2 regions of the Dorea amylophila genome follow, and region 1 is predicted to be linked to the other one. Evidence: riboswitches for the same ligand, from Rfam matches in the RefSeq annotation. Region 1 holds a riboswitch; the other holds the start of a gene.
What was found. A riboswitch is a leader RNA that binds a small molecule or an ion and turns the genes downstream of it on or off. The one in region 1 is predicted to bind cobalamin.
Positions count from the first base shown of each region.

Region 2: linked by a shared signal. The riboswitch ahead of OCV72_RS05060 (sirohydrochlorin cobaltochelatase) and the one ahead of OCV72_RS01465 (Ig-like domain-containing protein) in region 1 are both predicted to bind cobalamin.

Region 1 is NZ_JAOQJW010000002.1:56,122-59,546, reverse strand. It holds gene OCV72_RS01465 (Ig-like domain-containing protein) at 1-1,323, opposite strand, end outside; cobalamin riboswitch at 1,430-1,627, opposite strand; gene OCV72_RS01460 (HPr family phosphocarrier protein) at 1,675-1,938, opposite strand; gene OCV72_RS01455 (LysR family transcriptional regulator) at 2,167-3,051, shown strand; gene OCV72_RS01450 (YoaK family protein) at 3,084-3,425, opposite strand, start outside.
Region 2 is NZ_JAOQJW010000006.1:78,362-81,786, reverse strand. It holds gene OCV72_RS05065 (VOC family protein) at 172-744, opposite strand; gene OCV72_RS05060 (sirohydrochlorin cobaltochelatase) at 767-1,972, opposite strand; cobalamin riboswitch at 2,181-2,353, opposite strand; tRNA gene OCV72_RS05055 (tRNA-Arg) at 2,559-2,632, opposite strand; gene OCV72_RS05050 (pyridoxamine kinase) at 2,846-3,425, shown strand, end outside.

The DNA.
Region 1 (3,425 bases):
CGGAACTTTGTATATATATTTTCCTGCCTCATCAGCCACATATGAAATGTAGTCTTTTGCTGCAGCTTCTGCCGCATCGGCTGCTGATCCCATATAAAGATAATCATATCCGGTTCCGCTTAATGTGATTACAGCATACATCTTACCTTTTTCAGATGTCAGGATACAATTCGTAACTTTGAACATCTTATTTCCAGTATCCACATCTACCTGATAATTTCCATCTGTCAGGGTTTTATTTTCTGTTTCCGATGCTGTTACCGTTACCTTGCATGTGGCTTTAAGCTCTGTTCCTTCCGCATTATTAATAGACACAGTCACCTCAGCAGTCCCTGCTTTCACTGCGGTCACCTCAGCCTGTGTTCCGGATTTTGCAACGGTTACAATCTTTGGATCAGAAGAAGTCCATGTCATATCCGGTGCTGTCTCAGATGCTGATAATGCCGGTGTGAACTGAGGTGTCAGTTCCTGAACTTCTCCCTCTTTCATGCCGAGTTCAGATCCCTCTTTGAAACTTAATTCCGTAATAACGGTCTGATCCGGTGTGGATGGTGTCGACGGGACTGTATCTTCCGGGATTGCAATATTGATCGTATATGCAATATTTTTTCCACTCATGGAACTGGTATGTGCCATAAAAGTCATTGAACTATTTAAATTAACAGGAATCTCAAATGTAACTCCGGCCTCGCCTTCTCTCGGTTTTGCATGATATATGTTCTGGGTTCCATTCACTTTCACCCATACTTTATCATACTTAGAACTGCTAAAATTTATCCAGGCTGTTGCTTTTCCATTCTTTACGATTACTTTTTGACACTCAATCTTCACCTTGCTTGAACCACCCGAAGTCAGTTTTGCCGAAAAATGATCCGCATCAACACCATATTCTCCGTCTTTCAAAGCACCTGCCATACCGCTGATATCAGTAATGTTCTCAAATATTTCGTCTTCGCCGATTGGTTCCGTCTGTGGGGCGGTTCCGTCTTCCTGCGTATTCTGTACCTTTTCAACAGCTACCTGATTTTTCCCGGCTTCTTTTGTGACTTCCTGACTTGTATCTGTCGTCACACTGCTTTCTGTCTGTCCGGCAGCGGCTTCCAACTCTGTCTGTCCGACAGTGGCTTCCGGCTCTGTCTGTCCAACTTCATCACTATCCTGTTTATTCTCACTCAATGTATCTTCTACAGCTGCATTCTGATCTTCCGCATACACTCCCGATACCGGTGCAACTGCCATAGACACAGCCATAAATAAGGCCAAAAATTGCTTGGAATTATGTTTCATCTTATACTCTCTCCCTACTACTTTTCTGTCAATCAAAATACCCTTCCACGAAATCATCCGTAAAAGGGTACAAAATGGCCTTGTTAATTTATTATAATTTTCTTCCATTTTTGTACAACCAATTACTCGTGGTCCGGATTTACTTCCATGTACACTACAGGCAGGTCTCCTGACTCACAGATCCATACATCAGAATCTTGTCTTCCCGTTATCCAGTGACTTTTTTCTTTTCTGATATTCCCTGCTCACAGTGACGAGTTCGCACAGGACTTGCACCTGTTTCCCTTTTCACCGGCTCTATCAATCTTATCCAGCCGGCACCTGCAGTTTTCATTCTATTTTTCTCATCTTGACTACGATACCATAAGTACCTGTAAAATGCAATTGTTAACCCAGATTCTGCTTCTGTACTGCCTCTTCGGTGCGGAATTTTTCAAATGTATGAACTACCTCTTCCGCATCAGAACCATCTACTACAAAAATCATCTTCTGATTCAGCGTAACTGTCATCATTCCCATAACTGATTTTCCATCAATGATAAGTTTATGTGCTGTATCTTCAATCAAGGTATCAGCCTCTACTTTCTGACACATTCTTGAAAATTCTACAAGCTGTTCCGGTGTTTCAAATTTTACATTCATTTTTATCATAATTAAGTCTCTCCTCTCAGGTGTATCCATCATTTTCATCACAAACACATCTGTTTATAAGAAAAATATAAATCAGTATACTACGTTTTTTTCTACTATGTAATATATTTTTTATTTCTTAACATTGTCTTTTCACCTAGAATATATTATACTTATCTGGCATCATCCGTATTAAAGATAACTAACTATATATATATATCAATTTTATATATTATTTTGGAGGATATTATGAGTACATACGATTATTACCGTATTTTTTACCATGTTGCACAACATCACAGTTTTACAAAAGCGGCAGAGGTATTACACAATAACCAGCCGAACATTACCCGTTGTATGAATAATCTTGAGACAGAACTTGGCTGTCACCTTTTTGTCCGTTCGAACCGCGGAGTCTCACTGACGCCTGAAGGCCAGAAGCTTTTTAACCACGTTGCGATTGCTTTCGAACAGCTTGAACTCGGAGAAGCCGAGCTCAAGCGTGACCAGAGTCTTACAAGCGGACTCATCTCCATCGGAGTCAGTGAAAATGCACTTCGTATTATGCTTCTGTCCAAATTAGAAGCATTTCACAATCATTATCCACATGTAAGGCTTAAGATATCCAACCATTCCACTCCGCAGGCAATTGCTTCCCTGGAAAGCGGACTGGTGGATTTTGCAATTGTAACAACTCCACTTTCTGTTCAAAAACAGTTTCAGAAAATCTCCCTGGGTTCTTTCCGGGAAATTCTGATCGCCGGCCCGAAATACAAAGAACCGGCTTCCCGCATCTGCTCACTGGAAGAACTTACGGACTACCCTTTCGTCTCGCTGGAAAATAACACCAGCACCAGAGATCTTCATATTCAATACTTTTCTTCTCACGGGCTTCCGTTCCGTCCGGATCTTGAAGTTACATCCACCGACCAGTGCCTGGCTTTGATCCAGCACAATCTTGGTATCGGCTTCTATCCGGAGAAGCTTGCAGAAGAACCGCTCAAGCGTGGAGAAATTCTTCAGATCCATCTGAAAGAATCCCTTCCTGCGAGACAAATCTGTCTTGTACAGAATGCTTCCAGACCACAGAGCATTGCAGCGCAAAAACTAATCGAGACACTGATCCGTATCTGATGACGGATCAATGTCTCTTTTTTGTCCCTTTTTTATCTTTCGTTTCTCCGGGATTCTATATCCAGGAACATCAACAGGAAACTGACGATCAAAAGTCCGCAGGATACCCAGATCATATGGATTCCATAATTGGCTGAAAGATTGCCTCCGATTCCGGCTCCTACCGCAAAAAGAACTATAATTCCAAAATAATACATTGCCTGCCGCAAGTGTTCCGGCTTTTTCTCTCTCAGATAGAAGGATAATGCCGCCGTTCCACTCCGTAAGTTTCCGATACACATAGTACTTGCATATGAAAATCCATTTACCTTCCGGAAACTCTGCACCTGCATCGCACAGGCAAAGGATACCAGAACAGTCGCGATCATATTTCC
Region 2 (3,425 bases), on a different contig from region 1:
TTACATTTTGCTGTTGATTTAATATTAGTATATTTTAACATAAAAGTCTAGTAAATATTATATTTTTTATGCATTTTCACCATTGCAAATAAATAAAAAAATCTCTTATCCTTCACATATACACTTTGTATAATAATATGAAAGACAAGAGATTTTATGATCAATTGATATTTATTCAGCTTTTACAGGATTGGAAACACTTACTTTATGATTATACCACTTTCCTTTTGTTCCGATCAGTGCCAGATCAAATTCTTTGTCCAGTGCCGGCACCGGAACATCAAAACCGTATACTTCTTTCGGCTTACCCTCTATATCTGTTACGACATTACCATTTTCATCTGTTATAGTATCTGTCGTCGGCTGCAAAAGTTTTGCTCCCTTTTTCTTGGCATCTTTTATTGTACCAGGAAACAGATTTACAATATTTTTTGATACAAGACTGATATGAATCGTCATCTTTCCGTCTTTTACCGTCAATGTCCCCTTATCATCATATGCATCATTTACATGAAACATGGAACTGTCCGTTTTAAACTCTGCTGTATAGGTTCCATCTTCAATCGGAGCTTTTGTCTCTTCCTTTTCTGCTGCTTTCTCTTTTTTCGCATCAGACTTCTGCTGTTCTGTCTTTTTGCTCTCTGACCTAGATGTCTTACTGTCATCTTTACTGCCGCATCCTGTAAATACAGACACGGTCATCACTACCGCTAATGCAAGCGTCATCAGTCTTTTTCTTAACATTGTTCTCTCCCTTTAATATTTTTTACTGTGCATCCATGGCTGCTTTTGTATGAGCTGCATATAACTGCTGGATTGCATCGATTTCTCCAAGACCTGCAATTTGTGTTTTCACACTGTCAAAGTTCTTAGATGCCTCGAACTGGCTCAGCCATGAATCATCATCATCTCCGGCCATGTCATTGTTCGCATGATCACCTGCCACAACCATCAGTGGACGAAGAATGACATTCTTATATCCGGCATCTTTTACTTTTTCGATAACAGATTCACACGAAGTTTCCTCCGGTTCTCCTTCTACTGTTCCGATAAATACATTCTTATATCCCAGCTTTTCCATCTGTGTCTGCATCTGGGAATAGCTGATCTTTGCTTCATCTGATGTTCCGTGTCCCATGAATACAAATGCTGTACTGTCTGCTGCAACTGCATCAAGGCTGTCATATTCTGCTGTCTTAACAGCTTCTGCTGTAATTGCTTCTGCTACTGCTGCTTTATCTGCATTGATCACTGTCGCATCCGATCCGACTTCTCCGAGAAGCGGTTCTGCGATCTTGACAGATTCAAATTTATCTTTGTAACTCTCCACTGCTTCTGTTAACTCTTTATATTCTGCACCATGCATTAAGTGTGTTGGCTGTATAATCAGTTGCTTGACACCGTTTTTTACGGCACGCTCTAAAGCCTGATCCACATTATCAATCTTCTCGCCATCTCTTGCCTGCACATGGTTAATGATGATCTGAGCTGTAAATGCTCTTCTTACAGACCAGTCCGGATTTGCTGCCTGGAGTGCTTTCTCTACTCCACCGATATCGGCTGCACGGCTCGCATTAAAGGAAGTACCGAAACTTACTACCAGAAGTTCCTTTTCTCCGATATCATCTCCATTTAACGGGTCATCCTGGGAAGCATCTCCTGTATCTCTTCCGAAGTAATCCGGATCTGCATTGTCTCCTTCTACCAGTTCTTTCTGCGCATCTGTCAATTTATCCCACGCTTCTTTTGCTGCTTTACACTGTTCATCCGTCTTGTCTGTTCTTTCCTGAACGTAGATCGCATCAATCTTTTTTGCAACTGCATCCGCTGCTTTCTGATCTTCCTTTTTTGAAGAAGTCTCTGTCTTCTTGTTACTGCTGCTGTCTGAGCTGTCTGATTTTGCTCCACATCCGCCAAATGCCGCTACACACATAGCTGCTGATAATAATACTACTACCAGTTTCTTTTTCATTTCTTTCTACCTCCTGTTTTTTGATTGTCAATACATGAGATACAAGATCTCTGCCACCGGCGGTTCCTTCCGGACACATAATATCAAAAAAGCCTCCGCCAGGAAACGAAGACAACGAAAATAAAACTGTATTACATAATATCTACATATCACATACAGTTCTGTGACTTATTTCGTACTGCCAATTCCTCGTGGCCTGAACTTTTACGTTCCTGTACTGCGAAAGGCAGGTCTCCCGGCTTATTGCTCTGGCGCTTCAGCTCCCTTCCCGGTCATCCCAGTGGGTATGCAGCTTCCGCTCGCAAAATACGGTGACGAGTTCGTACAGGATTCTCACCTGTTTCCCTTTTCACCAGTCAGATCATTCTTTCTATAAAATAATTCCCATAAATTATCCTTGATATCCTGACTGACACCTCACACAATCATGATTTAATTTACCTTGTAACCTTACCACAATTGCCCAATCTGTGTCAATACTGCCCGGTCTACCGTGTACGAAACCGTGTATAAAAAATATGACTCGCCGGACATGTAACAGCAAAAAACCCTCGTCTGACTTTATATCAAACAAGGGTTTCTCCTACGTGCGCGAGAAGATTCGAACTCCCGACCTTCTGGTCCGTAGCCAGACGCTCTATCCAGCTGAGCTACGCGCACATATTCATTTTATTGTTTCCGAAGTTTTTGTACCTCAGCAACGAAATTAAGTATAGCGCAATGTATTCCATCTGTCAACAACTTTTTCAAACTTTTTTATTATTTTTTACCCGGAAGATTTCTTTCTTCTTTTGTTAAGGCAAAAAAACCCAACTATGATATAATCAATACATGTTTGTAAATATATTAGGAAACGAGGATTTCTTTATGACAATGACAAAAAAAGTTGCTGTAATCAATGATCTGTCCGGTCTTGGACGATGCTCCCTGACTGCCGCCATCTCTGTATTATCTGCGATGGGCATCCAGACATGTCCACTCCCGACAGCCATCTTAAGTTCTCAAACAGAATATCCAAGCTACTACTGCTATGATTTTACCGATAAGATGGATTATTTCCGTCAGGAATGGAAGAAACTCGGCACTTGCTTTTCTGGGATCTACACCGGTTACATTGCCAGTGTACCTCAGATTGAAGAGATTTTTCATTTTCTGGATACGTTCCAGACACCAGATACTTTTCTTCTGGTTGATCCTGTAATGGGTGATGACGGCATGACCTATGATATGTATACTTCCGAATTCCTGTCTGCCATGAAGGAACTAACCGCACGTGCAGATGTTATCACTCCAAATATTACAGAGTTCTGTCTGCTGACAGATATGGATTACAATACCCTGCAGAACTCCTCTTTGTCCCTGCATCAGCTCATTTCATGCCTCAAAGATGCAAGCCATACATTAACAGCAGAACGTGCGAAAAAGATCCTTATCACAGGAATTCGCTTTACTA